Regions from separate parts of the Vibrio algivorus genome, predicted to be linked through region 2. Evidence: predicted binding sites of a transcription regulator. Region 2 holds the regulator's gene; each other region holds the start of a gene.
The links. Region 2 encodes PurR, which represses purine synthesis genes. Its sites were predicted from a motif close to TNANGNAAACGTTTNCNTNA; they were not measured.

Region 1: the regulator PurR is predicted to act here: its motif matches at 3,351-3,370, upstream of QQJ93_RS03550 (phosphoribosylaminoimidazolesuccinocarboxamide synthase).
Region 3: the regulator PurR is predicted to act here: its motif matches at 7,531-7,550, upstream of purM (phosphoribosylformylglycinamidine cyclo-ligase).

Annotation. Positions count from the first base shown of each region.
Region 1 is NZ_BSPV01000003.1:416,737-427,878, reverse strand. Features, by position in the region: gene ydiJ (D-2-hydroxyglutarate dehydrogenase YdiJ) at 1-278, opposite strand, end outside; gene QQJ93_RS03570 (DUF2786 domain-containing protein) at 628-1,314, shown strand; gene QQJ93_RS03565 (hypothetical protein) at 1,503-1,688, shown strand; gene aqpZ (aquaporin Z) at 1,840-2,538, opposite strand; gene QQJ93_RS03555 (SulA-like leucine-rich domain-containing protein) at 2,866-3,273, shown strand; gene QQJ93_RS03550 (phosphoribosylaminoimidazolesuccinocarboxamide synthase) at 3,480-4,583, shown strand; gene QQJ93_RS03545 (PBPRA1643 family SWIM/SEC-C metal-binding motif protein) at 4,657-4,989, opposite strand; gene QQJ93_RS03540 (VOC family protein) at 5,144-5,995, shown strand; gene QQJ93_RS03535 (hypothetical protein) at 5,995-6,147, shown strand; gene ccoP (cytochrome-c oxidase, cbb3-type subunit III) at 6,263-8,371, opposite strand; gene ccoO (cytochrome-c oxidase, cbb3-type subunit II) at 8,381-8,971, opposite strand; gene ccoN (cytochrome-c oxidase, cbb3-type subunit I) at 8,961-10,409, opposite strand; gene QQJ93_RS03515 (c-type cytochrome) at 10,460-10,795, opposite strand; gene QQJ93_RS03510 (DUF2999 family protein) at 10,995-11,142, shown strand, end outside.
Region 2 is NZ_BSPV01000004.1:246,856-257,997, reverse strand. Features, by position in the region: gene mukB (chromosome partition protein MukB) at 1-3,591, opposite strand, end outside; gene mukE (chromosome partition protein MukE) at 3,606-4,340, opposite strand; gene mukF (chromosome partition protein MukF) at 4,417-5,799, opposite strand; gene cmoM (tRNA uridine 5-oxyacetic acid(34) methyltransferase CmoM) at 5,832-6,623, opposite strand; gene elyC (envelope biogenesis factor ElyC) at 6,736-7,533, shown strand; gene purR (HTH-type transcriptional repressor PurR) at 7,748-8,752, shown strand; gene QQJ93_RS06870 (ABC transporter substrate-binding protein) at 8,875-10,035, shown strand; gene QQJ93_RS06865 (ABC transporter permease) at 10,055-11,142, shown strand, end outside.
Region 3 is NZ_BSPV01000009.1:201,712-212,853, forward strand. Features, by position in the region: gene rnhA (ribonuclease HI) at 1-207, opposite strand, end outside; gene dnaQ (DNA polymerase III subunit epsilon) at 276-1,022, shown strand; gene fadE (acyl-CoA dehydrogenase FadE) at 1,149-3,623, opposite strand; gene lpcA (D-sedoheptulose 7-phosphate isomerase) at 3,972-4,550, shown strand; gene QQJ93_RS13330 (class II glutamine amidotransferase) at 4,614-5,423, shown strand; gene purN (phosphoribosylglycinamide formyltransferase) at 5,640-6,296, opposite strand; gene purM (phosphoribosylformylglycinamidine cyclo-ligase) at 6,422-7,462, opposite strand; gene upp (uracil phosphoribosyltransferase) at 7,661-8,287, shown strand; gene QQJ93_RS13350 (DUF2066 domain-containing protein) at 8,501-9,697, shown strand; gene QQJ93_RS13355 (iron-containing alcohol dehydrogenase) at 9,858-11,006, opposite strand; gene QQJ93_RS13360 (NADP-dependent oxidoreductase) at 11,089-11,142, opposite strand, start outside.

The DNA of each region.
Region 1 (11,142 bases), on a different contig from region 2:
GTAGCAAATTTGTCTTGTGCGCCTATTTTGCCAATGAGCTGCACATCTTGATTATCTTTTGGTAGCACGACCGCTTGAGGAAGCTGCTGATAAACACTGTTATCGGTCGCGACAGCCAAACGGCTGGCATAAGTTTGCTCGATGTCACCAGTAAAGCCAGATGCCTTTAATTCATTTAAGAAAGCATCAACTAAAGGCTCAACATCGTAACCTTGATTAAGTGATGGTAAGAAAGTTTGAGTTGAAGATGATTGTGAAGATTTACTATTTGCCAACATTGCGCATCATGCCCCTACATCGCTGATCCCTTCAGCTAGAAATGGATTATACCCAAGTGACTTCAGGATGCAGAATTCAGAGCTATCATCCATACCTTTAGACAAGGAAGGTTGGTGAAGGAATCTAAGCACCTTAAAATTACATGGGTATATTTTAAATCACTTCACTTTACCTTATTTCAATCACAGTGAGGAGTAGAAAATGTCTTGCGCAACCGATTTATCATACTAATTTGTTTTGTGATTCCAGTTAAACTGTTGTCCTTTCTTACAAGCCCAAAAAACGGTAGAATACGCGGCTCATTATTTTACCCAGACAATTAGTCTATCAATGAGTACACCGAAGGTAATGGATAAACAAAAAGCCCTTAAGAAAATTGCCAAATGCCTTGAGCTAGGTAATTCAGCCAACGTCAATGAAGCAGCCCAAGCAATCAAGATGGCACATAGGCTGATGCTGAAGTATGGCTTGGATAAGGACGATATTGATTTCATTAAATTGGGTAAAACTCAATCTAGCCATCTGCTGCCTGCAAACATTAGCTCTAACATTTTGCGCGTAATACGTGGGATCAATACTCGTTTCGGTATTGAGGCAGTATTACTCAACCACAAAGGTTTAAAGCGTGTTGAGTTTATTGGTGAAGCTGACCGTGCTATTTTCGCCGCTTTTGCATTTGATATTATTTATCGTGAAATGAATGAACAAACGGGCCAGTTCCGCAATAGTTTCTCAGGCACGGGAACAACAAGTGCTGAAGTGACACGTCGTGTTAATTCTTTCTTATCTGGTTGGATCGAAGGTGCCCTTGAAAAACTGCCTTTAATTGCCCCAGACGATGACTCAGCGAATAAGATTAACGACTACATCGATAAAGAATTTCAAAATGTCGATCGTGAAACGTTCAAACAGCAGTTACGTGAGGCCATGAAAAACTTCACGGCAGACTATGAAGTCGGCTTAAAAAAAGGTCGTCGTGTTTCGGTTAACCGCCCGATTGATGGCGCAACAGAAAAGAAACGCTTATCCAAATAACCTCAATATCTCACCGATTTTCGAGCCTGAATGATCCCTTTAATTCAGGCAATCGATTCCCTGATTTTTATTGTTGAGTATTGTGATCAAATACACATTTAACTCATCAATAACATTCGAAAGTGTCACTTTACTTCGCTACACTTCTTGGCGTTCAAGAATTCTAAGATGTTACGGGAAAATATAAAATGGAAAGTGCTCATGGTACTTGCGACTGGTGCAAACAATTCGTAGGTCAATTAACTAAATTAGAATATATCGATGGGATGAGTCATAACGCTTGTCCAGAATGTCACGACTTTGCTCGAATTGATGTTCGACAGTTTAATCTCGCAGAACAGGCTTTAAGAGACAAACAAGCCAAATTGAAATAAATTATAAGCAAAAGAAAGGCGCTCATCATAAGCGCCTTTTTAGATCCAGTTGATATACCCAAATGACTTCAAGATGCAGAATTCCTAGCTATCATCCAGAACTTTAAGCAAGGAAGATTGGCGAAGGAATATAGACACCTTTCAACATTGATTATGCGTTTTCCGCTTTTTCGCAACCAATGAAACGGTATGCAATAGCACCTAGGATCGCACCTACAATTGGTGCCACCCAGAACAACCAAAGTTGAGAAGTCGCCCAATCACCAACGTAAACAGCAACCGCAGTACTACGTGCAGGGTTTACAGAAGTGTTAGTTACCGGGATAGAAATTAAGTGAATCAATGTTAGGCATAGACCAATCGCGATTGGAGCAAAACCAGCAGGAGCACGTATGTCCGTTGCACCAAGAATCACGATCAAAAACATCATTGTCATCACAACTTCAGTTACTAATGCAGAAGTCATAGAGAAGCCACCTGGTGAATGCTCACCGTAACCATTTGATGCAAAACCAGCCGCAACATCAAAACCAGCTTGACCTGATGCAATTACGTAAAGTACACCCCCAGCAATGATACCACCTGCAACTTGAGCAATGATGTAAGGTAAAAGTTGGTTTGCAGGAAAACGACCACCAGCCCATAGACCAATAGATACCGCTGGGTTTAGGTGACAGCCAGAAATATGACCAATTGCGAAAGCCATAGTTAAAACAGTCAAACCAAAGGCTAGTGAAACGCCCACAAAGCCGATGCCTAGATCAGGAAAAGCTGCTGCTAATACCGCACTACCACAACCACCAAGTACTAGCCAAAACGTACCAAAACATTCTGCTAAATATTTATTCATTTTTTTATTCCTATGAATTTATAGCCTCACAACGTGTAAAGCCATTGGTCTATCTAAGATGAAAGATCTTTTTATTCACCATTAAAAAATTAGTCGTAAATAAAAAAATCGACCACACCATCAGAAAAATCCTACTGTCAAAACTCATTAAATTTCTTTTTTTTTAATAAGTTATGAACACATTAATTTTACACCAGTTTTTTAAATCCACAAATAAAAAGTGACAGGAATCACATTTACTAAGTATTCACTCAATAAATCGCTTGATCTTTCACCAACAAAAAACTACTGTATAAAAACACAGTATGGATATATGGACAGTTTATTATGTTGAATCACAATGCCGTTTTACCTCATCAAGCGTTCACATCTTTTGCACATAATGACGATATTTTTTCAGAAAATAGTTCTCTGTTTTCTCGTTTATCAATGCTTTCTAAAAAACCAAACTGGTTACTGTTTACCGCAGGTGCCACCCTACCAACCAATCAAGAACTACAAAACTTCGGGATTGAAACTCATAAAGTAATAAAAATTAAAGAATCTCATTCGATGACAGAAAAAGACATCATTCTCAAAGCACTCAATGCTAAAAATGCCAGTGCGATTGTAGCGAGTGACAATTTTTCAATCCAAGACAAAGAGGCCCTCAAAAGCCAAGCACGTCAAAGTGGCTGTGAACTCTTCTTTATGGATAGCTCGATTCAACAAACGCTAACTCGACACCTACATTAATTTCTTCTCAAAACACTTGGGTATAGCGATATAAAATTTTGATGACTAAATAGGCTTCGATTTACGCAAGAACATTTTAATGCAAACGTTTGCTTTTTATCTGGATGGAATTAGGTGAGTTCTGTTATTATGCGGCTTTCAGGTGTGAAAGGCATTCATGCCTAGTTCTTAACATACCCAGTTTTAAGCCTAGTAGGAAAATGGAAATGAGCATTGCTAATCAAGTTCTTGCCGTGAATGATGACCTTCCCATTCGTACCGACAAACCAGTACATAGTGGTAAAGTTCGTTCAGTATATTGGTTAACCGAAGCTGACAGCCGTCGCCTAATTAAAGAAAAAGGTTACGATGTAGCCGAGGATGCTCCTTTAGCCATTATGGTAATAAGTGATCGCATCTCTGCATTTGATTGTATTTGGCATGGTGAGGGTGGATTAAAAGGCGTTCCAGGCAAAGGTGCTGCGCTCAATGCAATTTCCAACCATTGGTTTCAACTGTTTAAAGACAACCACCTCGCAGATAGCCATATTCTAGATATTCCCCACCCATTTATTTGGATTGTTCAAAAAGCTAAACCTGTCATGATTGAAGCCATTTGCCGTCAATACATTACAGGATCTATGTGGCGTGCTTATGAAAAAGGTGAGCGTAATTTCTGCGGTATAGCACTACCAGAAGGTTTAGAAAAAGATAAAATTTTACCTGAATTACTGATGACGCCATCAACCAAAGGGATTTTAAAAGGTATTCCAAACGTGCCAGAAGCGGATGATGTCAACATCGCTCGTCAAGATATCGAAGAGAATTTCGCTGCATTTAATTTCTCTAAACAAGAAGATATCGCTCACTATGAAAAGTTACTCAAAGAAGGCTTTAAAGTGATCAGTGATGCGTTAGATAAGGTTGACCAAATCTTCGTCGATACCAAATTTGAATTTGGTTACGTCAATGATGCCGCTGGAAATGAAAAACTCATTTATATGGATGAAGTGGGGACACCTGATTCATCACGTATTTGGGATAAAAATGAATACCAAGCGGGACGTATTGTCGAAAACTCAAAAGAAGGATTCCGCCAATTCTTATTAAACTACTTCCCAGATCCAGATATTCTATTAAATAAAAACCGCATGGATGAACGCTTCGCACTTGCAGAAAATAATGCTCTACCTCAAGAAGAAATCATGAAAATTTCCCAAACGTATTTAGGTATTGCAGAAAAAATCACAGGTAGGAAGATCGAGTTAAGTGACAACCCAAAACAAGAAATCATTGATATCTTAAAGCGTGATTACGATTTGATTGTTTAAATTATTACGCCACAAAAAATCAGGCCTAAGCAAATAATTTCTGCTTAGGCCTTTTTTATCTGCTTCTAAAAGTTTAGCCGCAGCATTTCTTGTACTTTTTACCACTGCCGCATGAACAAGGGTCATTACGATTGGGCGTTTTTTCAAATGTCGTAGGTTTGGGCTTATTCAAAATCGTTTCTAACTCAACAATATTCTCATCTTGAGTAGAGTCGATCTTAATCTCCGCAACTAATTTATTCTCGTTTAAGATTTCTAATACTTCAGCATGACGCGCTTCGGTTTGAACACTTAGCGACAAAGGTAACTCTGCGCTTCCCACTTTTACTTCACGGTTGACGTTATAACCAGACATAACGTGATTTTGGCGCGTATCAATACGGCCTTTAAAGAATAATTTGGACATGGAGTACCACTTAAAATATTGAAGCAACGTGCTTGGCGGCGAGTATACGCTGTTTTACGCAACAACACAGAGCAATTGAATATTAAATAAAATATGACCATTTATATTCTTCAATGCTATCTTAATAGGTAAATGAAAACTAAAGGATAAACTAATGAAACCTTTTTCAACGAAATGGTTAACCGTGCCAATCACTTGCTCACTAGCTTTATTCGTTACCGCATGTAGTCAATCTCCTTCTTTCACCCTCCCTGCACTAGCGAATAGTAATAATAAAGCGGTAGGTACCATCATTTGGCGAGATCTTGCCACCACCGCTCCAGACAAAGTTCAGCCTTTCTACCACAATGTCTTTGGTTGGAACTTTGAAACCGTGAATGATGACTACAGCTTAATTACCTACAAAGGTCAAAACATTGCTGGCATGGCCAAAATGCCAAGCAACAGCAGTACCAATTATTGGCTACCGGTGATCTCAACCAATAATATAGATAACACATTAACCCAATCAGAACAGTCTGGCGGTAAAACCTTAATTAAGAAAACCACCTTGAAAGGACGTGGTGAACTCGCAGTTATTCAAGATCCACAAGGCGCTGTATTTTCCATTTTAAATACCTTTACTGGCGACCCTTCCGCCTTACCTAAACAAGATAGCAATTGGATTTGGCAAGAAATCTGGACCGACAACATTACTCAAAGCCAAAATTTCTATCAAAAACTGGGTAACTATAAAGCAAGCAATAAAAGCTTGTTAGGCCATAGTTATCCATACTTGGCCATTAATGAACAAGCCGCATTTGGATTTGTGAAAAAGCCGAATGCCGATGTACCAACCACTTGGGTTAACTACATTAAGGTATCAGATATCAATGCGACCGTTGAGAAAGTGGAAAGCAATGGTGGTTATGTCTTAATGGCCCCAACAAAAGAAGTACGTAACGGTACAGTCGCAATCATCCGAGACCCAGCGGGTGCCGGCTTTGTTATACAGGAGATGAAATAATGAAAAATATCAAACATATTATTCTTGCGACTGCCGCCGTCTTACTGATCGCCTCTTGTACGCCTTATGCCAGTCTAGACATTGGTGCCCCATTTAAGATTGGCCCTGTTTATGTCAACCCAAGCATTGGTGTAGGTGGCAATTTAAAATAAAACTCAATTAATCTTGAAAGATAGCAAAAACAAAACCTCAATCGTGTTATACCCATGATTGAGGTTTTTATTACTCTATACCCAAGTAACTTTAGAATCGATGACGATCGAAATATCACTGTTTTACATCATGGAAACCACCTGTTACTCCGCTACGCTCAAGATCAACACGTATATCTTTCACCATCTCTCGTGTGACAGGTTCTTGTCTAGCACCCAATTTATCGCGAATAAAACTAATCATATTTGCCATTTCGCCATCACCCGCAATATTATTAAAGCTAGTCATTGGCATGTAGTCTTTATTTGGCTCTAAGTAATCAGGAGATAAGCCTCTCAGCACAACCGCAATCGTGTTATATGGTTCAGAATGAGAGATAATGCCATTTCCTAATAATGCTGGAGCAATACTCGCTCTCCCTTTACCATCAGGGCCATGACATGCTCCACAGGTTTGAACGAAAATTTGGTATTCTTTCGTTTGTTTATCCACTGAAGTAAACCCTGTCGGTTTCAAAGGTTGAACATTAGGGTCAAGTGTATTATTCACATCACCGACTAATAAGTACTCACCTATAGCCAACAAGTCTTCACGTGTCATATGTCGGGTACTATTTTTCACCACATCCGCCATCCCGGCAAAAGCAGTACCTTTAGATGAACGCCCTGTTTGTAAAAAGTCGGCTAAATCCTCTTTTGTCCAACCATGTTCATGTAATTCATTAGCGGTAATATCGGGAGCATTCCAATGATCAATAATATTGCCTTGAAAAGGTTTATCTGATTCTAAAGCCTGAGCAATATTACGAGGTGTATGGCATTCAGCACAATGCCCAAAACTTAATGTTAGGTATTTACCACGTCTCCACTCCTCTGTTTTATCTTGAGAATAAGTGAGTGGTGATTCATCAAAAAACACCGTATTCCATGCCCACATCCCCAAGCGAATATTACTTGGGAACATCATAGTATTCGGCTTGTTAGGAGAGTTCACTGGAGTGAGTGATTGAATATATTCCCATAGCGCACGCATATCCTCCTCAGTGATATATTGGTATGAGGTATACGGCATAGCAGGATAAAGATTGCCATGTTTTGCTACTCCTTTACGTACTGCATCGTCAAAATCTTGATAAGAGTAACGGCCAATCCCCCTTTCTAAGTGGGAAGAAATGTTGGTTGAGTAGACAGTACCAAAAGGCGTCGGAAATGGCAGTCCACCGCCAAAAAGTTCACCATTTTCAGCGGTATGACAAGCAACACAGTCCCCTGCGTAAGCCAAGTATTCACCACGCTCTATTAAGTCAGAGTTAAGCTGTACACGTTTTTGCTCTTGCTCCATGCCTTTGTATTTTACAAAAGCTGCCACCGCAGTAATTTGGGCTTCAGAAAGTTGCTGTGAAAAGCTTGGCATTTCAGAGCTCAAACCTTCACGAATCGTCTCTTCAATACCATCGATTGAGCCTCCATGAACCCAAATATTATCCGATAGATTATAAGCACCAATTTGTTTGTTACCTCGTCCATTATCACCATGACACACGGCACAATTATAAGCATAAACCTCTTTACCTTGCTCTAGCACCACTTCTGCAACCGCAATGGAACGTTCAGCTTCAAAGTTTGCCACATAAGCGGCAACATCTTGTATCTGCTGCTCCGTCAGGACATCTTTCCATCCAACCATAACACCATGTCGGCCTTGAGCAATCGATTGAATAATGCCAGTATCACTCGAGTCATAAATCCATTCATTATCAATTAAATTAGGAAAATGTTTTTGCCCTTGCCCTTCATCACCATGACACGCCGCACAATGATTTAAAAATAAACGCCGGCCATAATCCACAATTTCATCTTGCGCAGCCAACTGAGTGAGTGTCATATCCTCAGCTTGTAATGCAGTTAATTTACGGTCAATAATTTGAGTATCTTGCTGCTGCAATTCATCATCTGAATGCCAATTCATCAACCCTTGCCAGTTCCCCATACCAGGGTACAACACAAAGAAAACCCCACTTGCAATAAAGGCAATTAAATAAGAATAAAGCAGCACCTTCGGCAATTTGGCATCATTTTCAGCAATACCGTCATACACATGTAGCTCTTTATTGGCATCAGCCTCATGATTCTTACGCCAATAATGCCAGATAACATAAATCATAATTGCCATGAAGATGACAGTTAAAACAATGACCCACGCACTCCAAAATGTCGTTAACATATTGCCCCCTTATTCACCTAAGCTCTGTAAATAACTGATTAGTGCATCGGCATGTGTTTTATTTCGTACCTGTAAACGCCCTTTATCAATTTCCTCATCGGTGTAAGGAACTCCAAGTATTCGCAAGGCTTCCATTTTGTCGGCAACATCTTCCCCATCTAACACTTTTTCAAATAACCATGGGTAGGCTGGCATAATGGAAGTAGGTACAACAGAGCGAGGGTCCATTAAATGCAATTGGTGCCATTGGTCTGAATATTTTCGACCTAAGTTGGCCAAATCAGGGCCCGTACGTTTTGAACCCCATAGATTGGGATATTCATAAATATCATCTTCTGCCTTAGTGGCTTCACCATAACGTGCGACCTCTGCCGGTAATGGCCTCACCATTTGTGAGTGACAAGTATGACAACCTTCACTGATGTAAATATCACGTCCAGCAAGTTGTAAAGCACTATACGGTTTCATTTTTGATTTTTCGATCAACTCATCTTTCATAAACAAATCAGGAACGACCCAAGTCAATAATGAAAAACTTGCGACCACGATGACAGAAATAATTAATATCCAAACAGATTGGGTAAAGTCTTTATTTAACATATACTTTCCCCTCGTCTGAATTTTCTAACTCACGTGTTTTAGGACTCTGATTTAGCGCAGAAATGGGCAATGATAAGGTTTTATATAAGTTGTAAATCATGATGATCACACCAACAACAAACAACGCTCCACCAATAAACCTTGCTAACATCCATGGTGCGACAAAATTCATCGAGTCCACAAAACTATAAGCGAGTGAACCATCTGGATGTTGCTTCAACCACATATAACCTTGACCGATTCCGCCAATCCAAAGCGCCACCGCATAAATCGCAATCCCAATATGTGCCAGCCAGAAGTGCCATTTCACTAGGCGTCGTGACCACATTTGCTCACGCCCCCAAAGCCTTGGGATGAAGTAATAAAACACCGCAAAGCCAGACATCGCGACCCAACCTAAAGCGGCAGAGTGAACATGGCCGACAATCCATTCGGTATTATGAGCAATCATGTTAAACCACCGAATAGCGAGTAATGGCCCTTCTAAAGTGGCTAGTGCGTAGTACAAAACCGCAGAGAGAAAGAACAACATCACGTAGTCATGCTTTAATTTTTCTTTATTCGAAAGCAAGGTCATCAGGCTATTGAATGCCCCACCCCAAGACGGCAGCCACAATAATAAAGACATAATAATGCCTAGATTTTGAATCCAATCTGAAACCGAAGAGTAAACAAGATGGTGAGTCCCCGCCCAAGTATAAAAGCCCACTAACCCCCAAAAATGGACGATCGATAAACGATAAGAATAGATCGGACGTTCAGAAACTTTAGGTATAAAGTAATAATTCATACCTATGATGCCGGCTGTTAATAAAAATCCTACCGCATTATGCCCCCACCACCATTGAACAATCGCATCTTGAGTTCCAGCGTAGATAGAATACGATTTCGTCCAATTAACAGGGATTTCTAAATTATTAATAATAAAGATCATCGCGATCACAATAATAAATGCACCGAAAAACCAGTTAGCCACAAAAATATGTTTAACCTTTCTCTTAGCAACCGTACCGAAGAATAAAATGGCATACATCACCCATACCACGGCAATGAGAATATCAATCGGCCACTCTAGCTCGGCATATTCTTTCGATGAGGTAAATCCCAAAGGTAATGTGATTAATGCCAACACTAACACCAACTGCCAACCCCAATAGACCATCCAAGATAAGCTTTTATTAAATAGATCGGTTTTACTGGTACGTTGAACAATATATAAAGACGTTCCCATAAGAATATTAACTACAAAACCAAAAATCACACCGGAAGTATGCAAAGGACGCAACCGTCCAAACTGAATATATTCAGAATTAAAATTTAATACTGGCCAATAAAGTTGTGCAGCGAGCATCAGGCCAACCAACATTCCCAATAGCGCCCAAATTAAGCTGGTTATAATGAAATACTTCACTATTTTCATATCATAAGTGGTTTCCATCATGTACCTCCGTGTTAGATAAGCATCATGCAGTGAAAATAGATGGAGCGTTATTCATTTGTATTAGATGAAGACGTCACTTTGGAGAAAAAATAGCTAATGTCTTGCATGTCTTTTTCTGTCAGGCTATCAGCTTGCTCATACATCACTAATGCTAGACCACCACTACGTTGGCGACGTTGGTAGGCTTTAAGGGTAGTGACTAAATACTCCATTTTCTGGCCTTGCAGATTAGGATAAATATCAATATTTGAAATCCCATCACTACCATGGCAAGTCATGCAAACGGCCGCCTTCTTTTGCCCGACGTTAAATTGCTCATCATCTTGTGCATAAGAAGTAAATGATAAACATCCCACGACTAGCCCGATAATTAATTTAGTCATACCCATAATGAACACTTCCTAACTTTTCATTGTATTTTGAGGAGATATGTACCCTAACGACTTGGGTATAAATAAGAGTAGTTCAAAATTTATATTTTCTTACAGTTATTCACGTAAAAGAGTTTGTTTATAAAAACTTCATTCGGATATCTAAATTGGTGTAGCATAGGGCTTTATTTGACTAACAGAAGAGAGAACCATGAATCCAATTTTGGCTCTGTTAAAAGAAAACAATATTGAAGATGCTCAGATCCGTGAAATTTTTCAAGAGCTGACCACCAACCCATTGGCTGCCATGGCAACAATAAGCCAACTAGGTTTACCACAAGAAAAACTACAAATTCTGA
Region 2 (11,142 bases):
CTCACGTAGATGTTGGTAAACCGCGATATAGAACAAGACTTTGCCTTCAGGACGAGCATTATCTTCTGAGCCGCGTAGCGCATCACGTAGTGTTTCATTATTAGCAACTGCTAAGCGCAAGGCGCCCAGAGATTTATCCGACATTGAACGTAGTTCGTTATCAGAAAGGTATGCCAACTCACGACGATGCAAGCGACGTTCAACATCATTCAAACGTGCTAAACGTAAAACCGAGCACCAACCCGCTTTAGCGTTAACCACAAACTTACGTAAGTCTTTGTAGTCTTTTTCAATTTTCTTCACGCGCTTGGTTAGCGTTTTCATTTCCATATCGGTTGCGGTAAGAGTACGTTCAAATTCACTCTTACGTTGACGAGATAGGTGTAGACGTTCATAAAGTTCGTTTTTACGTGTTTCTGCACGCTCTACTGCACCGATATCAGCCGTTACACCATATTCTTGCAGCTCTTGTTTGAACTCTTGTACCGTTTCCAGTTTGGCTTGGTGCGAAGATTTCAATGAAGCCAATAATTGGTTGTATTGGTTCATCTGACCTTGCGCTTGTTTTAAACCTTCACGGCTACGTACTTTAGCCTGTTCCGCTTGTTCAAGTTTACGTTTGAGCTGTTCGTTTAATTCGCTACTTTGATCAAGTAAGGAAACGGAATCAGAGTAAGCAAAGTAATGGCGACGTTCATGTAGATCTGCCAGGGCAAACATTTGAGTTTTCAATGTTTGTAAGTTTTGATCTGCTTGTTGATACTGTGCTTGTAGCGCATCAAATTGCTCAGGATCCGCTTCTAGCGCAGATACCATGCTCGACAGTTTATCGGCTGCTTTACCATGTTGCTGAGTAAATGATTTGTATTGAGTAAGTTGCTCAAGCTTGTCGTTAATTTCTTCTAAACGCTCTGCTAGGCTTTCATCTTCAATTAAATGCATCAGGTTAGCCAGTTTATCTAGCTGAGCTAAGGCTTGCTTAGCCGTTTGCATTTGACTGCGTTGTTGTTGATCTTTTTCATCCAGTGATGCCAATTGACGAATCACTTGGTTTAAACCATCACGAACGTCAACGAGTTGTTGTTCTGGGTCGTCATTAAACGCAATGTGAATGTGTTTAGAAACAAATTCGTTATAGCTTTGATATAAGCGTTGTAGCTTCTGCGAATCAAATGCGGCTTTGGCGTACTCTTCTGCTACTTGTTCACGCTCAGCACGTAACAACTCTAAACGTTGCTCACGAGCGGCACGACCAAATAATGGAATAGAAGGTAAACGAGAATAACGTAACTGACGGTCGTTTAGCTGAACGCATACCGCGCCATCAAGCTCATCGGCATTAAAAGTACTGTCATCAAACGCATCAACATCGCCTTCAATGATGTAAAGATCTTCTGGGCAATCGTCTAAATCCACCAACTTTTCTTTAATGCCATCAAGATCAGACACGACGATAGCATGACGAGATGGTCCGTACATCGCGCTAAAATAAGGTGCATCTTCAATGGTGATGTCATCGTAAATTTCAGATAACAACACGCCGCCTAGACTATCCGCTAAGCCTTTTAGGCGAGGGTCATTAGAGCCTGATGGTGACGCTAGACGTTCGATATCACTGTCTAATTCATCACGGCGAGTCGACAAACGCTCTTTCGCCATTGATTGCTGTTTATCTTGCTCAAGCACTTGTTGCATTTGTGCCATTACTGAGTGGCTATCGGTTAGCTCAGCTTCTGTTTGTGATTGCAGTTTTTCTAGTGCTTCACTAGCCGCAATCCAGGCTGGCGCTTGCTTTTGCAGGGCTTGAATTTGTGCTTCAGAATCTTGTTGAGAGCGGCGTAAGTCACCACGTAAATCACGCAGTTCTTCTTGTTCACCAGTAAGGACATCAAGTTGCTCTAGGTGACGTTCACGTTCTTGCTCTAATACCATTTCATCATCAAGGCGAACTTGGTGTTGTGATTGGTATTGTTCAACGAGCTCAGAGGCTTGACGCTGCTCATTTAAGTTACGCTCAAGATCTCGCTGCTGTGCACGCCATTGTGATTCATTTTGTAGCCATTGCTGAGCCTGTTGAGATTTCTGTATCGCCTCTTTTGCATGTGACAGCGCTTCGGTGCGAGCCACATCACCGACAATACTTTTTACTAACGCTAATGCTTGCTCAAACTGCTCTGCTGCGGCAGAAGACATGTCTAATCTATGTTTTAACGACAATAATGCAGAAGTATTCTCCGACTCTTGTTGCTTCAATTCCGATAGTTGAGTCTGAGCATTATCAGCGGTCAAGTTATCGTTATCTGTAAGCTGTTGCGCTTTTTCTAACGCTTGCACGGCTTGTTGATATTGCAACGCGCGAGTCTGCTGTACATCTAATGCTTGTTGGTAATCGGCTAATTGCGACTTCAAGCTATCAACTTCTTGTTCAGAAACTTCTGCTTGCTCTTCTGCGATCGCGACTTGCTCTGCCGCTTCTTCCACGACCATGATTTGTTCTTCTAAGCGTTCACTTAGCTCTTCCAAATCTTCTTGATAACGTTCAATTTTTTCTTGTTGACGAATTGCCGTTTGAACGAGTTGCAAGTGATCGGCAGCCGCTTGGTGGTCTTGCTCTAAGCCAGACTCTTGCTCAACTAATTGCTCAAGTTCTGCTTGTACTTGCGTCATCAATTGCATTTGAGAAGTTAGAGTACTGCTCGATTGATTCAACTCACTGCGCAGTGCTAACGCTTGGTCAAGCTTTATACGGCGGTCATTGGCATGGCGCATGTAGTCTGCTGCCACGTAATTGGTCGATTCTGTAATTAAATGCTTGAATAGATCACGATCAGCTTGAGTCGTTTTGATGGCTTCTAGCGTCATGCGGTTTTCACGCAGCGCAGATTCCATATCTTGGAAGGCTTTCTTCACTCCTCCATTTTGTGGCAATAGGTAGTCACGCAATGAACGAGTGATCGCACTTGAAATACCGCCATATAAAGATGCTTCAATTAAACGATAGAACTTAGAGCGGTCACCAGTGTTGCGCAGTTTCTTCGGTAATACACCCATTTCAAACATCACGCTGTGGTAATCAGCCACTGACGAAAAGGCTTTAATTTGCACGCCTTCATATTCAGCGACTTTATCTTTTAGCTCATTGTAAGTACGAACACGAGCTTGGCCGTTTTCTAAGCTTTCAATTAATACATCGGTCGGTTTTACATTACTTGGCAAACCTTGGATAAGAATCGGTTTGATATCCACTTTCTTATCACGACCTGCGACTTGTTGCAGTTTTACAGTAAACAACAAGCGTTGATGACGTGAATTAACAACATCAAGCACAGAGTAACAAGTACCTGGTTGCAATTTACCGAATAAGCCTTTATCTCGAGACGCTTGTGAACTACCAGCCTCGGTGGTGTTACGGAAATGCAGTAAGCTTTGGTCTGGAATTAATGCGGTGATGAAAGCGGCCATCGTCGTCGACTTACCCGCACCATTACCACCAGAAAGCGTGGTCACTAACCCATCAATATCAAAAGTACGAGCAAAGAAGCCGTTCCAGTTGATCATAGTTAGCGATTGATATTTACCTCTTTCGATCATATTTTCTTGCGTGATCATAGGTCACCTGCTTTCTGTTCTTGTTCTGCTTGTTCTTGCTCGGCAAAGTCTTCTAATTGTTCATCAGAAGCATCTTGCTTATCTTGAGTATCATTTGCTTTGTTTGGGTCAACGGCTTCAGGGTCAAGCACGGCTTCACCATCACGGATCAAGCGTAGTTGCGCTTCACGAACATCATCACCGACACGCACGTCCGCGCCAAAACGGAATGCTGCTTCACTGATTCTAAATTTCTCATCGTCACCAACTGGCAATACCATACCGATGCGACGTAAACGACGCAGCGAAGTACGCACTTTTTCAAACAGCTTTTCTTTATCCAGATCCGAACCGGTTGCACGGTTAGTTACTAGTCGCATCAATTTCTTTTCATCGGCAAGATTTAACAGTTCTTCGTATAGTTCTTGATTTGTAAAGATACCTTCATGCGCTAGACGCTCAGGGCTTAAATATAAAAAGCACAAGATTTTACCCACCAGCATATCGAGTTCCGATAACACACTGCGACCAATAAAAGAGGTTGAACGCGGACGTAGATAAAAGAAACCTTCTGGTGCGCGGACAAGCTCAACATTATAACGCTGATAAAAAGCGCCGAGATCACCATCAAAATCACTTAAAAAAGCGTAGTTATCCATATCATCACTTGAGATATGGCGGCCCGCACGTAGTTGGCTATCAAGCGCTGGGAATAACGGATTAGATAATGCTTTCACCAATTGTTCTGGCATGTAAGCATCTTGAGAGTTGTCGGTCTCTTGTGAATAGCTGGTATTTTGAGACAGATCTGCGCTGTGCGCTTCGTAATTAGTATTGATCGATGACATTCGCTTGTACCTTTGCTCCAAAATCGTTTATCGCTTTCCAATCCGGTTGAATGGCTTGGTAATCCGATTCGGAATACCCCATTCTTACCGCTTGGTCGATCACCATTCTGGCTAAATCAAAATGTTGCGCGTGAGAATGCTGCGCAAGGTAATCTCGTAATACCGAGCCTAAATCAATAGGTTGGCCAGTTTCTTTGTGTTGTTGAAGCATGGCGGCGACACGCTCGCTCAGCTCATCATCAACAGTCGTTAATTCTTCATATTCCACTTCATCTGGAATCGTCCCCGTCACTTCGTCATCACGTAATAACATGGCTTCATCACGCATATCTCTCAGACGTTCTGCATCGGCGTAGGTCAAATACCACGGCATATCAAAGTAATCCGTCACAGACTGACGTAAGCGCTGACTAAAGGCTCGGTTTTGATCCATATCGATAGCAGTACGAATAAATTTATGTACGTGGCGATCATAACCAATCCATAAATCTATCGCTTGCTGGCCCCAACTAACAATACGGTCGAGTTTGGTTTGCAGTGAAAACAAAATAGCATCAATGAAATCTAAACCTTCTTGACCATAGATAAGCTGTTGAATATCAAGAAGCTGAGTTTGTAGTTCATCCCCAGCCGCTTGTAGTGTATCTTGCAGTTCATTCAGAGTCGTCGACGTTTCAGTCAGTAAGCTTTCACAACTGCTGATCGCATCACGCCAGTCTTGGTTTAGTAGTTCAGCAATTTGGTTTTTAATTTCCACTTGCTGATCATCCATAACACGCTGATTTAAATCGATACGATCAAAAATTTCATTTACCGAATATTTCAGCACGCCATAAACATGCTTTTGCCATTGCGTAACATCGGAAGCTTGATTAGCGGCCTCGACGGCTTTCGACATTTCATCGGCAACCATAGACAACTGAATGGATAACTTAAGCTTTGAGAATTCACGATGTCGGACGTAGTAATCGGTAATAGAAACGCCTAGTGGCGACATGCGATAAATGCTTGCCCCGTCATTGAGCTCACTGACAAAGCGGCTCATTAACCTTTGGGAGACCAATTCATTGATCGCATTGTTGGCACGAAATGCCGAAGCCTCACCGGTTTCATCAAACATGTTAGTGACGATTTTGAATGCATCATGCAATTCACCCTCGCCAAGCTCTTCATCGAACTTTTCATTGCTTAATACGGCAATCGCAATCAAAAAAGCTAATCGCTCAGAAGAAAGGTTCAATGAAAAGTCATGTTGCTTCACCCAGCTGACCAGCTCATCGATTGGTTGTTCACCTATCGTTTTGCCCTCAAGCGGTTGTCTACTTGTCAACGGTTGAAGTGAAGATTGAGTTATTTCACTCATTATCATTCCTGTATTTACTAATGACTCTCAGACTATTCGGCAGCCTGAGGCTTTTGCGCCCACACATGAATATAGCGCCCAAGAGAAAGATAAGGCTCTGTGCGGCATAACTGCTGTTCTAATGCCAACACATCTTCTGGCCCATACTCGCCCATGTATTGTTGGTTTCCGATATAGTCGTTAAAACATCGGATACCTGATTTACCACAAATGTCGAAGCCTGCAGATTCTATCCATTGATAGACCTCTTCGGGTAATAAGCCATGTTGAGGCTGCAACTTAAAGCGCTTACGATGTGGCATTCCCTGCAAAATGTGAGGAATATTACCACAAGTTACATTTTTCAAAACCAAACCGTGGTGATTATAAAACATCACTGAAATGATGCCGCCCGGCTTTACCTTTTCAAGTAAGCTTGCTAATACTTGCTGCGGATTTTCCAACCATTCCATCACAGCATGAAATAACACTAAATCCGACTTCTCACTTAAGTGTTCATCGAGATGTTGAATAGCAGAATGAACAAAGCGAAATTGTGAATATAATCCATTATTATCAATATTTTGCTTAGCTAACGCCAACATTTCACTGGAAATATCACACAACGTGACTTGATGCCCTAACTGAGCAATTTTTTGCGACATTTGAGCTAAACCGCCTCCTGCATCTAATACAGATAGAACGTCTTTTTTCTGTTGTAAACGGTCTAAAGCTTGCTCAATATCTTGCCAAAGGATCACTTGACGAATATCGCCTTTATCGGAACCATAGATGTTTTTGGCGAATTTATGCGCGATATCATCGAAATTTCGATCATTGTCCATTTTTTTTCATTTAAGATAACTGAATTTTGCGTGTATTCTGTCACAGCAATTACAGGAATAAAGCAATTACTCCGTTTTACCTGCTGAATGATGAATTTTTGGACTATTTAAAATGTTTGAATTGAAAAAATTAATTGGTGCTCTGCTTATGCCTTTGCCTGCCTTGTTGATTATAGGTTTTATTGGCTTATTTCTTATTATGTTCACCTACAAACGCGGCTTAGGGTGCTTATTCACTTTTGTTTCTTTAATGGGGATCTTTCTATTTTCTTTCCAACCCATTTCGACCTCATTATTGAAACCAACTGAGCGTGCTTATAAAGCTTTTGTGCCAGTAGATGGCGCCATTGACTATGTCATGGTATTAGGAAGTGGCCATATTGTTGATAACGATATTCCAGCAACTTCGGAACTATCTCGCAATGGTTTGATGCGTCTTGCGGAAGGTATTCGTATTTTACACCTCTACCCTGGAGCAAAATTAATTTTGTCTGGTTATAACGGTGGCACATCGGTAAGTAATGCACGAATGATGGCGAATGTTGCTGTTTCATTAGGCGTAGCAAAATCCGATATCATTCTATTAGAAAGTGCTCAAGATACTTGGGATGAAGCGCATCAAGCGGCAGGTTTTGTTGCTGATAAACGTATGGTACTGATCACCTCTGCCAGTCACATGAAACGTGCTATTGGTGAGTTTAACAAAGCAGGACTTGAACCTATCCCTGCACCGACCAATTACTTAGCTTTTGATGATATTAAACAGCCATGGGATAAATATTCTCCACAAGCGAAATATCTAGAGCAAAGTGAACGTTATTGGTATGAGCAGCTTGGTCGATGGTGGTCTTCTTTACGCGACACACTAAGTAACCAGAAGAATTCCGGTACGGCTACAACGTTAGAGTAACGAGATAATACGCGAGCAATCGATAACGTTGCTGCTAACGTGCGGTATTTGTTTTGTCATAAAAATGCCATATCTGATTGTCAGTCATGGCATTTAAGACTAAAATCGTAGTTCATAAAATACAGAATAAAATTAAGTCGCTGATTAAAGGCGACTTTTATCTTTTTAGATTAGAATAAATCCGGCGAAGACGTCGGCATAAAGGAAATTCACTATGGCTACAATTAAAGATGTCGCACGTATTGCAGGTGTTTCTACCACCACAGTGTCACATGTCATCAATAAGACTCGTTTTGTTGCAGAAGCAACTCAAGAAAAAGTCATGGCCGCAGTGAAAGAACTGAATTATGCCCCAAGCGCTGTTGCCCGTAGTCTGAAATGCAATACCACTAGCACCATTGGTATGTTAGTAACGCAGTCAACTAATCCATTTTTTGCCGAAGTAGTAGATGGCGTAGAAAGCTATTGTTACCGCAAAGGTTACACTCTGATCCTTTGTAATACTGGTGGCCGTGCAGATAAACAACGTGATTATATTCGTATGTTAGCTGGCAAACGTGTTGATGGCCTTTTAGTGATGTGTTCAGACTTAGATGCTGATTTACAAGAGATGCTAGATGGTCACCCAGATATTCCTAAGGTCGTCATGGATTGGGGCCCAGAAAGCTCTCAAGCAGATAAGATCATCGATAACTCTGAAGAAGGTGGCTATTTAGCAACTCGTTACCTCATGGCTCAAGGTCACAAAGATATTGCTTGTCTAAGTGGTCACTTCGAAAAAGTTGCCTGTAAAGAACGCATCTCTGGCTGCAAACGCGCATTAGCGGAAGACGGTTTAACGCTTCCAGAAGAGTGGTTACTTGAAGGTAACTTTGAGTGTGATACCGCCGTGATCGCTGCAGATAAAATTCTTGCTATGGAGAAAAAACCAACCGCCGTTTTCTGCTTTAACGATATTATGGCACTCGGCTTAATGAGCCGCTTACAAGAAAAAGGCATGAAAGTACCAGAAGATATTTCGGTTATTGGTTACGATAACATTGATATTTCACCTTACTTCTCACCACCTTTAACGACAGTTCACCAGCCAAAACGTCGTCTAGGTAAGAATGCGGTAGAGATTTTATTAGAGCGTATTAAAGATAAAAATCATGCTAAGCAGACATTTGAGATGTTCCCTGAGATTATTGAACGCTCTTCGGTAAAAACATTGAAATAGTAGTATTCTTAGCCGAGTAACGAATAACTAAACCAGCGCTGATGTCGTTGGTTTTTTTATTGAAATTTTTTAGGCGGATCATCTGTCTATATTGATATACCTAACTTTGTATAAGGATATACATGAAACGTCTGCTACTTAGCTTCATTTTGATCACTCTGCCACTGCTTTCTTCTGCTAAAGATATCTCCATTAGCCAGTTAGATTGGCAACAAGTTGAACAACGAGCAAAAGGACAAGATGTTTACTTTAATGCTTGGGGTGGTAGCCAAGAGATTAATGACTATCTTCGTTGGGTAGCAAAGCAAGTAAAACAAAAGTATGGCATTGAACTTCACCACGTTAAGGTCACTGATATTTCCGAAACCACCACTCGCCTGCTCGCTGAAAAAACTGCTGGAAAACATTCTGGTGGTAGTGTCGATATGGTGTGGATCAATGGTGAAAATTTCAAATCAATGAAGAATAACCAATTACTCTACGGCCCTTTCGTTTCAAGCTTGCCAAATTGGAAAAAAGTCGACTCTAGTCTCCCTGTCACTAATGATTTTTCTGAACCAACAGAAGGATTAGAAGCGCCGTGGGGGGTGGGTCAATTAGTCTATATTCATGATCAGAAAAAGTTACCGACACCCCCACAGTCAGCACAACAATTATTCGATTATGCAAAACACCACCCTGGGCGTATTACCTACCCTAAGCCACCTCAGTTTCATGGCACTAGCTTTTTAAAAGCCTTACTTATCGAACTTTCTGATGAAAAGAGCGCGCTATCTAAGCCCGTTGATGAAGACTCATTTACTCAAGTAACTCAACCTTTATGGGATTACTTAGATGCTATTCAACCTTATTTATGGCAACAAGGCCGCCAATTCCCAACCACTCAACCTGAAATGCTGCAATTGCTCGATGATGATCAAATTGATATTGCTCTTACCTTCAACCCAAATGAAGTTTTTTCAGCCCAAGCAAGCGGTAAGTTAGCCCCAACAACGAAAACCTATGCATGGAAAAATGGCGCATTGTCTAACATTCATTTTCTTGCCATCCCATGGAACGCTAATGCAAAAGAAGGGGCATTAGTCGTAATTAACTTTCTACTCAACCCTCAAGCACAATCACGTAAAGGTGATATCAATGTCTGGGGAGACCCATCAGTATTGCAAACCAAATACTTAACAGGCAGTGCTCAAAAAACGATGTTATTTCCCTCAATTGAAGAGCCTCACCCTAGTTGGCAAACCGCACTAGAACAGGCTTGGATTGAGCGATATAGCCAATAACAACGAATTAAGGGCGCTCATGCAAAGCAAGCAAAGACGTATGCTAAGCATCGGTTATTTACTGGTGATTTTGATCTGCTTTCTCCCCCTTTTTCCGGGGGTGTTAGGCATGGTAATCCCTGCTTTTGGTTTCATTCCGCCGCTTGGTCTAAATATCTTTACCTTGGATGGATTTATTTCAGCTATCAGTTGGCCGGGGGTTGAGCGTTCTCTCTTACAAACCATAATGATCGCGGTTGTCAGTACAGTGATTGCCGTCATAATGACCTTTGCTATTTTGCAAGCCTATTGGGGAAGCCATTCATGGCAGCGAATTGAAAAACTTTTATCCCCTATACTCGCATTACCTCATGTCGCTTTTGCGGTTGGTTTCTTATTCTTATTTTCTGATACTGGTTGGTTAGCCCGTCTTTTTAGCTTCATGGTTAGTGATACTTCAGGGGTTCCCCATGTATGGTTTACTTGGATTTACTCACTACAAGACAATATTGGTATTAGTCTAGCCCTTGCATTAGCAATCAAAGAAACGCCTTTTTTGTTATTAATGAGTGTCGCAATACTGAATAACTTAAAAGTCAAACAAACACTGCAAGTAACACAAGGTTTGGGATACTCTGTTGCTCAATCATGGTGGAAAGCGATTTTTCCCCAATGGCTACGCCACATGCGTTTTCCTCTTTTCGCTATCATGGCTTATTCCTGCTCGGTGGTTGATGTTAGTTTGATTTTAGGCCCAACTCACCCTCCTACATTTGCAGTGTTAGTATGGCAATGGTTTAACGATCCAGATTTATCTCAACTTCCAAGGGCGGCAGCGGGTGCTTTTCTCTTGTTTATTTTGTGTTCTATTTTAATTGGCTTAATTTGGCTAACAGAACGCTTAGTACTAGGGGGATACCGAACTTGGTTAACCTCTGGCCGAAATGCTTCCTTGGGTGTCAGGCCTTATTTCTTTCACCTCATCGCAAGCATTAGCTTATTGACTATTCCGGTAATGATCATTTGGACATTTGCCTTACGCTGGTCTTATCCAAATCTACTCCCTACCTTTTGGAGCACTCGGTTTTGGTTAAATGAATGGCCATATATTCAAGACACCATTTTAAC
Region 3 (11,142 bases), on a different contig from region 2:
AGTGGTTAAAGTTACTTGGCAAGGTTCAGTTAGGGCTTTAAGGGCAATGACGGCTGCCATCATTTCCATGCGGTTATTGGTGGTAAGGGTATAACCTTCAGATAGGTATTTTTCCTTACCTTTATAGCGCAATACAATGCCATAACCACCAGGGCCGGGATTACCTAAACAAGAACCATCTGTGAAAATTTCTACGTGTTTCGTCATGATTTGATACTATGAGTCCATATTGGAATAACCAGTCATTAATACAGCTAGTCTGACAAGAGTTTATTATGAATACCAGCACTAATGTTTCTTATGATCGCATCATTGTTCTTGATACCGAAACCACGGGTATGAACCGAGAAGGTGGCCCTGTGTATATGGGACATCGAATCATTGAAATAGGTGCGGTTGAAATTGTTAATCGAAAACTGACCGGTAAACATTTTCATGTCTATATTAAGCCGGATCGTGAAATCGATCCTGAAGCGATTGCAGTTCATGGTATTACCGATGAGTTTTTGGTCGATAAGCCGGAATATAAACAAGTTCATCAAGAGTTTTTAGAGTTTATCAAAGGTGCTGAGCTGGTGGCTCACAATGCGCCCTTTGATGTTAGCTTTATGGATTATGAGTTTGAGCTGGCTAACCAAGACGTAAAAACATCACAGGTTTGTAAAATTACCGATACCTTGGCGATGGCCAAAAAGATTTTCCCCGGCAAGCGAAATAACCTCGATATTTTATGTGACCGTTACGGTATAGATAACTCTCACCGTACTTTGCACGGTGCTTTGCTCGATGCTGAGATCTTGGCGGATGTCTACTTGTTAATGACAGGTGGCCAAACCGCGATGCAGTTTAATGCGGGTCAGTCTAAAGATGGTGACGTTGGTGAAACCATTAAGCGAGTGACAGGACGTAAAGCGTTGAAAGTCTTAAAAGCAACTGATGAAGAGTTACAGCAACATGAAGAGCGTTTAGATTTATTTGCCCAAAAAGGCACTTGTTTATGGCGTTGTGAGCCGGAAGGATAATTCTCAACCCTCTACGTATTTTAAGTTGAAACTCTAATTGCTTTGAGCATAGATTGCATAAAAAACACCTCAATGGTTAATTTGAATTGACCATTGAGGTGTTTTATTATCATTTCGAGTTTCGAATTAAGCCACTTCACTCATTTTTTGTTGAGGCTTTTTTATAATTAGTTCACTTGGATCAAAGTCATCAACGTTGATGGTTTCTAAACGATAGAATTCTGCATCACGTAAAACCTTCGCTTGCTCTTCATTAATCCAACCATTTTCTAATCCAATGTCAGCGACCTTATCTAGTTGGACAAAAGCTCGGCGTTTGCCTGATTGTTTGACAATGTCATCAAAGATAGGCTCGGCACGTAGAATCGTTTGTAGAGCCAGTTCAATTTTACCTGCTGGGTTGAACTCACTCGCTTCTAAATACTGATTACGACCAATACGTGAACGAGTTTCTGATGGCGTTTGCAGAATTTGAGCTACTTGGTTATCGAGAGTATCACTTGGCGCTTTACGTACCTTACCTAGTGGTAAAATTAGTACACGCATTAAACCAGCCGCTCCTCGTGATGGGAAGTTACGTAAGAAGTCATCAATCGCGTCTTCTGCTTGTCGCAAGCTATCTTGAACCCCCCAATGGACTAGCGGTAGATCTGCTTCTTGATAGCCCTCCATCTCAAAGCGCTTTAATGTTGCAGAGCTTAAATAAAGTTGGCTTAAAACATCACCTAAGCGAGCCGATAAACGTTCTTTACGTTTTAATGAGCCGCCTAGTACCGCCATTGAAATATCTGACATTAAAGCAATATTGGCACTGTAGCGGTTAAGTTTTTGGTAATAACCTTTGATTTGATCGTGAATGATACCATTAAAATTAGCATCATTTGGCACCGCATAATCCGACCCTCGACCATCCGTCAGCCCTAACCAGAAACTACGCACCGCATTACTCATACTAAAGCCGATATGTCCAAATACCGCGCTATCAAAGCGTGATAGGGCATTTTTTTCTCTTGAATGTGCCGCTTCCATTTCTTCTAGTACATAAGGGTGGCAACGAATTGCACCTTGGCCGTAAATAATCATAGAACGAGTTAGGATATTGGCACCTTCTACGGTAATAGCAATGGGTGCACCTTGGTAACCACGGGCTAAAAAGTTAGCTGGCCCCATACATACACCTTTACCACCAGCAATGTCCATTGCATCAATTAAGGCTCGTTGTCCACGATGAGTACAGTGATATTTTACAATTGCTGAAATAACCGATGGTTTTTCACCTAGATCAATACCTGCAACGGTTAATTGACTTGCAGCATCCATGACATAAGCATTACCAGCAAGACGCGCTAATGGTTCTTCAATACCTTCCATGTGACCGATTGGTTGTTTAAATTGGCGGCGAATACGCGCATAAGCACCGGTTGCCAATGCTGCTGTTTTAGTGCCACCGGTAGAGTTAGAAGGTAGAGTAATACCACGGCCAACAGATAAACATTCTACTAGCATACGCCAGCCTTGACCTGCCATTTCTGGACCACCGATGATGTAGTCTAGCGGTACAAAAATATCTTTACCTTGAGTAGGACCATTTTGGAATGGCACATTTAGAGGGAAGTGACGACGACCAATTTTGACGCCTTGAGTATCGGTTGGAATTAAAGCACAAGTAATACCGATATCTTCTTGATCACCGAGTAACCCATCAGGATCGCGGAGTTTAAAGGCTAAGCCAAGCACGGTTGCGATAGGTGCCAGCGTGATATAGCGTTTATTCCATGTTAGACGCATCCCAAGAACTTCTTTGCCTTGCCATTCGCCTTTGCACACAATGCCAAAATCAGGGATTGCACCGGCATCAGAACCCGCTTCTGGGCTAGTTAAAGCAAAACATGGGATTTCTTTACCTTCAGCTAGGCGAGGTAAGTAATGATCTTGCTGCTCTTTAGTGCCGTAGTGTTGCAATAATTCACCTGGGCCTAATGAATTCGGTACGCCAACCGTTGAAGATAGTACGCCGGATACGCCAGTCAGTTTTTGTAGTACAACAGATTGTGCGTAGGCAGAAAACTCTAAGCCGCCATATTTTTTCTTGATGATCATGGCGAAGAATTTATGGTCTTTCAGGTATTGCCAAATTTCTGGCGGTAAATCGGCTAATTCATGAGTGATTTCAAAGTCATTAGCCATACGACAAACTTCATTTACAGGTCCATCAATAAAGGCTTGCTCTTCATCACTTAATTTTGGCGCTTGAATATCGGATAATTTCTTCCAATCTGGTTTTCCTTTAAATAGTTCCGCTTCCCACCATACTGTACCCGCATCGATTGCTTCTTTTTCCGTTTGCGACATCGCCGGTAAAATTTGGCGGAATACTTTGAGTGCAGGCTTACTGAATAGTGAGCGGCGGATTTGTGGAATCGCAACTAACCCCGAAAGGATAACAAATACGCCAAATAAAATTGGTGATAGTCCACCAAGTAAGGTCGAAATCAATAACACTACCGCCATAGTCCCAATGGTTATCGACAGAGAGCGGCGGTGGTATAAACAAAAACCGAATACGACAAGCGTAACGATGAGGGTAAGTAGGGTGATCATCTTTGTCTTCCTTATTATTATGAATGATAAAGCCACGCTTTTTTATAACGAAAATAAAGGTGGTCGTACCAGATGAATTCATTGTAGCCATCTTGTTGAGGAAATGTAAAAGGCCAATGTGGTTGAAAAGTGATCTCAAGCATAAAATGAGTGTTTTAAATGACCGTTTATATCTGGGTTTAAATCGAACGCTTAATCGTTACATTTTAAGAGTAGTATTGATGAGTTATTTTTTCTGACATAAATCATGGTATCTTCTTGCGAAAATTTTTCATCCAATGGGTGACAGGTCTCGTTCTTTATAGGTAAACTCAAGACTGATAACTATTCAAAATAAGGGAATGTCCCATGTACCAAGATTTGATTCGAAGTGAACTTACAGAAGCTGCTCAAGTACTTAATACCTTTCTTAGTGATGATCAAAACCTTCAAGATATTGAAGCAGCGGCGAAGCTGATAGCAGATTCATTTAAGCAAGGTGGTAAAGTGCTATCTTGTGGTAACGGTGGTTCGCATTGTGATGCGATGCACTTTGCTGAAGAATTAACGGGACGTTACCGTGAAAATCGCCCGGGCTACCCTGGGATTGCCATTTCAGATCCAAGCCACCTTTCTTGTGTTAGTAACGATTTTGGCTATGAATTTGTTTTCTCGCGTTATCTTGAAGCGGTAGGGCAAAAAGGCGATGTGCTATTTGGTCTCTCTACCTCGGGTAACTCCGGCAATATCTTAAAAGCAATGGAAACTGCCAAGCAAAAAGGTATGAAGACGATCGCTTTAACGGGTAAAGATGGCGGTAAAATGGCGGGTATTGCCGATGTGGAAATTCGTGTTCCTCATTTTGGTTACGCTGATCGCATTCAAGAAGTACACATTAAAATTATCCATATCGTGATTCAATTGATTGAAAAAGAGATGGAAAAGTAACTTTATTATTTTGACGTTTTAAAGGGACTATTTTAAAAAGCGATAGGTTAAAAGGAACGATGAATGTGTGAATTGCTCGGTATGAGTGCCAATGTCCCAACAGACATTTGCTTCAGTTTTACCGGATTAATCCAACGTGGTGGAAAAACAGGTCCTCATCGTGACGGTTGGGGGATCACCTTTTATGAAGGTAAAGGGTGCCGTAATTTTAAAGATCCAAAACCGAGCTGCCATTCTAAAATTGCTGAGTTAGTACAAAGCTACCCAATAAAAAGTTGTGCGGTGATTAGTCATATTCGTCAGGCCAATCGAGGGGAAGTGAATTTAGAAAATACTCACCCATTTACTCGTGAGCTTTGGGGGAAGAATTGGACCTTTGCCCATAATGGTCAATTAAGTGGTTACCAAGATTTAACTACAGGTCGCCATCGCCCTATTGGAGAAACTGATAGCGAGCTGTCGTTTTGTTGGATCTTAAAGCAGCTTGAAGACCGTTATCCAGAACCTCCGCATTCTCGTCAAATGCCGGAAATCTTTGAATTTATTGCTCAATGCTGTGATGAGTTGAAAAAGTTAGGTGTGTTTAACATGCTATTGAGCGATGGTGAGTATGTAATGATGTACTGTACTAACAACCTTCACTGGATAACAAGACGAGCCCCTTTTGGTAAAGCGACATTGATCGATGAAGAAGTTAGTATTGATTTTCAAGAAGAAACAACACCTAATGATGTGGTTTCAGTGATTGCTACTCAACCGTTAACCGATAATGAGCGCTGGCATAAAATGAAGCCAAGTGAATATGGTGTGTTTCATTTTGGTGAGCTGATTTTAGATAATAGCTTAGATCTGATTGATGAGCCGTTTGCGTAAGAGGATATTTGGTTCCTAGTTCCTAGGTTAAGGTTTCTCGGGGTTCGGGCGCGTTGCTGCTAGTCGCTCGGCTTTGGCGTGGTAGGTGCAGTAATAAAATTGGAGATTGTGCTTGATATTATTTAATCGCTAAGCACAATCTTTCTCGCAACTCGCAACTCGCAACTCGCAACTCGCAACTCGCAACTCGCAACTCGCAACTCGCAACTCGCAACACTAGTCTTCCGCGTATCCATGTTCCCCTAAGGGCTGATCATCCAAATAAGCCTGTTGCTGTTTCATCTTTAAGCGGCCTTCAATAAACCATTTGCTCACTAGAGGGTAAATATTATGTTCCTGAATGAGTACTCGCTTGGCTAAATCATCAGCACTGTCATCTTCAAAAACGGGTACCTTAGCTTGTAAAATAACAGGGCCGCCGTCCAGTTCCTCGGTAACAAAGTGGACACTGGTTCCATGTTCACAATCACCTGCATCAATTGCACGCTGATGAGTGTTAAGGCCTGAATATTTAGGAAGTAGAGAAGGGTGAATATTTAGCATTTTGCCTAAGTAATGTTCTACAAAGTTACCGCTGAGAATTCTCATATAACCGGCAAGAATAATTAAATCAGGTTGATAGGCATCGATTTGCGTCATTAGTTTGGTATCAAAAGCCAAACGATCGGGCTTGCCATCTGAATGTAGAAAGTCTTGTGCAGAAAGGGAATGCGCTGGAATAGCATGATTTCTTGCACGTTCTAAACCATAAGCATCGTGTTTATTAGAAAACACCGCGGTGACGTTAGCTTGAATTTGTCCTGATTCACAAGCATCAATGATAGCTTGTAGATTACTTCCATTACCTGAAACGAGTACAACGATATTTTTCATGTGGTTCCTGATGTTAAAAGCCCTTGATAACAACAAGAGCCTCAAGCCAAAATATTCTCGGCTCTCGGCTCTCGGCTCTCGGCTCTCGGCTCTCGGCTCTCGGCTCTCGGCTCTCGGCTCTCGGCTTAGTTAATTTCTACTTGCTCTTCACCAGCTTCTGCTGTCGCGACTTGACCGATAATCCAAGCATTTTCACCTTCAGCATTAAGTAGTTCTACCGCGGCTTGAGCTTGTTCTTGTGGAAGCGCCACAATTAGACCTACACCACAGTTGAAAGTACGGTACATCTCGTAGGTTTCAACATTTCCTTTTTGTTGTAACCAAGAGAAAATCGCTGGCCATTCCCAGCTGTTACCATTGATCACTGCTTTCGTATTTTCAGGTAATACACGTGGAATATTTTCCCAGAAACCGCCGCCAGTAATATGAGAAATTGCATGGATATCATGCTTTTCAATCATTTTAAGTGCTGACTTGATGTAGATCTTAGTTGGCTCAATAAGGTGCTCACCAATCGTGCGACCGTTTAAGTCTTCATTTAAATCAGCTTGAGAAACTTCAAGAATCTTACGGATTAATGAATAACCATTTGAGTGAGGGCCACTTGAACCGACGGCGATTAAAGCGTCACCAGCGGCTACTTTGGTGCCATCGATAACATCCGCTTTTTCTACTACGCCAACACAGAAGCCAGCGACATCGTAGTCTTCACCTTCGTACATACCTGGCATTTCAGCGGTTTCACCACCGATTAAAGAACAGCCAGCTTGGATACAACCTTCACCGATGCCAGTTACCACTTCTGCTGCGGTATCAACATCAAGTTTGCCAGTTGCGTAGTAGTCTAGGAAGAAAAGGGGTTCTGCACCTTGAACGATTAAATCATTCACACACATGGCGACCAGATCGATTCCAATGGTGTCGTGTTTTTTCATATCCAACGCCAGACGCAATTTTGTTCCAACACCATCAGTGCCTGAAACTAAAAGCGGCTGCTTGTATTTGGTTGGTAGCTCACATAATGCACCAAAGCCACCGATGCCGCCCATAACTTCCGAGCGACGAGTGCGTTTTACCACACCTTTAATTTTATCGACTAATGCATTACCTGCATCAATATCAACACCAGCGTCTTTATAGCTTAGAGAAGAATTGTTACCACTCACGGGGATATCCTCGCCTTTGATTTGATTGGATGTGAAAAACGGGGCTATTCTAACAGGGGATGAAGTGAAAAGGAAAACGTTTGCGTCAGTTTTTTTACTTCAATGATTAGCCAAAAAATTTAATGAGTTCTATCAATAAATTTTGGTCAGTTTGAGGTATAATTCTCTTGTTTGTCAAAATTAAGCACGGAGTTGGACATGAAAGTCGTAGAAGTTAAACACCCACTGGTTAAGCATAAGCTTGGTCTAATGCGCGAAGGCGATATCAGCACAAAACGTTTTCGTGAGTTAGCAACAGAAGTGGGAAGTTTACTCACTTATGAAGCGACCTCTGATTTTGAAACAGAGAAAGTGACAATTAAAGGCTGGAATGGTCCGGTTGAAATTGACCAAATTAAAGGTAAAAAAGTCACTGTTGTGCCGATCCTTCGTGCTGGTTTAGGAATGATGGATGGCGTACTTGAGCATATGCCAAGTGCTAGAATTTCTGTTGTTGGTGTATACCGTGATGAAGAAACACTAGAGCCAATTCCATACTTTAACAAGTTAACCTCTAGCATTGATGAACGTATTGCTCTGGTCGTTGACCCTATGTTAGCAACAGGCGGTTCTATGATTGCAACGATTGACTTGTTAAAAGAGCAAGGTTGCAACCATATTAAAGTATTAGTGCTAGTTGCCGCTCCAGAAGGCATCGAAGCTTTAGAGAAAGCTCACCCAGATATTGAGCTATATACTGCTGCGATTGACGAAAAACTGGATGATAAAGGCTATATTGTCCCAGGTTTAGGTGATGCTGGTGATAAAATCTTCGGTACTCTATAAGCTTATCCCACTCTAATATTTTAGAGCTAGGGAATTTATTTAGAAAAAGCGACTCTATTAAATGGAGTCGCTTTTTTGTATCGATTAGTACAAAGAAAAATGTACACGTTTCATGTATGATGAGCGGCTTAATATATGCTCATTCAAGTTCGAAGGGTATAAACGTGTGGTACTACTACACAAAATGATTTCTGAATAAAAAACAGGTTTGTTATGCGTTATCTTGTTATTCCCCTTGTTGCTTCGATTCTATTTCCATTAACGACAGTTGCTAAAACCACGGTTGATGTATATCACGCTGAAGTTGTGTTAAGTAATGAAAAAAATGCACGTTCAATCGCATGGGGTGAAGGTCTCGAGCAGGTGTTAGTTAAAGCATCGGGTAATGCCGATATTGCTGACAATGAGGTCGTAAAAAAAGCCATGCGCGATGGTTCTGATTATTTGGCAAAATTCAAATATGGCACACTAAATGGCCAAAAAAGTTTAGATATGCAGTACAGCCCAAAGCAAATTAGAGTGTTGTTATCTCAAGCAAATGCTTCGGTTTGGCCGAAAGAGCGTGAAAATGTTTTAGTTTGGTTGGTGCAAGATGACAATGTTGAGCGCCAAGTGGGTTGGGAGCAATCTGGATTGGATTCAGTAGCAGCCTTACAAACGGCAGCGCAGCAATCAGGGCTTCCAATTACATTACCACTGGGAGATATGGATGATTTAACCAAAATATCTGCGCCAGATTTATGGGGGAACTTCCCTGAGCCATTAGAAGAGGCCAGCGTTCGTTATCCTGCCGATTCGGTACTAGTGTTAAAAGTGGCGGCTAATGGACCATCTTCAGAAGTAAATTGGCAACTATATGATATGGCTCCAGATAGTATTACTTCTTCGCCTCAATCTGCCATCACTGGCGTAGAAACCGGAGAGGTGGCTCAAGCTATTGATAAAGCCATTGCTAAAATCAGTGCCTACTATGCGAAGAAAAATAAACCAAGCAGTAAACAAGTTGCAGATGATGCACTATGGGCTCATTTCTCTGGCATTCAATCGGCTCAATCTTTCTTTAATTTAGAGCGTTCTTTACTTAATTTAGAGAGTGTCGCAACGGTACAAGTGCACTCTATTCAAGGTATGAATGTGACATTTAACATTCAATTATTGAGTAATAAAGCTGATTTTGAAAAACAAGTTACAGGGTTTAAAGGAATAGAGAAAACACAAGCGCCAGTGGACTCTGCAAAAGTCGCAGAGCAAGCTGCTACCGAACAACTAATACAAGCTGATGAGTCTCAAAAAGTCAATCAGACAGCCACGCAAGAAATGAATGAGGTTGATCCTGATATCTCAGAGCCAGAAGAAGAAACGGCTGATGAAGTATTACCAGTAGAGCAACAGTTGTGGTTTAGTTTGTAATCTTCCTTGTCTAAAGACTTGGATGATAGCTCTGAATTCTGCATCTTGAAGTCACTTGGGTATAGTTTCAAGTTTCTTTGGCTGGGATAACATTTGCAGATATAACAAAGGGAACCGAGTTGGTTCCCTTTCTGTTATGTTAATTTAATTAGCTCAACGGCTAGAGTGCGACTTCTAGCACTTTACGTGAACGGGCAATATCAATTGAACCGTGCTCACCTAGTTTTGTCATGCCGTGTGCTTCTAAGCTGGCGATGGCAGTATCCACATCAGTTTGTGTAAGGTCGATTTCACCAAGTGAAACTGGCGTCTTCATTTGGCTAAAGAATTGTTTCGTTTTCTCAATGGCAATATCAATACGCTCATCCTCAGAACCTTCGGTAATATTCCAGATGCGTTCTGCATATTGTAATAATTTTGCTTTTTTCTCTTCACGACAGACATTCATTACCGCAGGAAGTACGATGGTTAAACTACGACCGTGGTCTACACCGAAGTTACCTGTTAGTTCGTGACCAATCATGTGTGTTGCCCAATCTTGAGGAACACCAACACCAATTAAGCCGCTTAGAGCTTGAGTTGCCGCCCACATAACGTTGGTACGAGCTTCGATATCTTGCAGGTTATCGATTAATTTTGGACCTTCTTCAATTAAGGTAAGCAGAATACCTTCAGCGAAACGGTCTTGGATTTTCGCGTTCACTGGGTACGTTAAGTATTGCTCCATAACGTGAACATAAGCATCAACGACACCGTTAGAAGTTTGACGCTCAGATAGGCTTAATGTGGTTTGTGGATCCAATACTGCAAATTGAGGACGCACTAGTGGGTTCATAAATGCTAATTTTTCTTTGCCACGAGTCACTACTGCACCAATATTGGTTTCAGAACCAGTTGCTGGCAGTGTTAAAATGCAACCTAAAGGTAGTGCACTGTTCACATCAGCACCTTTAGCTAAAATATCCCAAGTGTCACCTTCAAAACCAACGGCCGCAGCGATGAACTTAGTTCCATCAACCACTGAGCCACCGCCAACAGCTAGTAGATAGTCAAAGCCTTCAGCGCGGATTTTTTCAACCGCTTTCATTAACGTGTCGAATTGTGGGTTTGGCTCGATACCAGAGAATTCATCCCAAGTATGATCTTTAAGTGCAGCAACTACTTGGTCATACACACCGTTGCTTTTGATTGAACCGCCACCGTATGTCACCAGAATTTTTTTGTCTTTAGGAATGCTATTGGTGATTGCTGAGATTTGACCTTGGCCAAAATGAATTTGAGTCGTATTTTGATAGCTAAAATTGTTCATTTGTTGCTCCAGAGTAAATCGTCGCTTTTGCGTGAAAGAGACGTTATTGAATTTAGATTGTGTTCAGAATGATGATTTCTTATTACAGTTTAATGAGCATCTTACCGATGTTCTCACCTTTAAAGAGTCCAAGGAA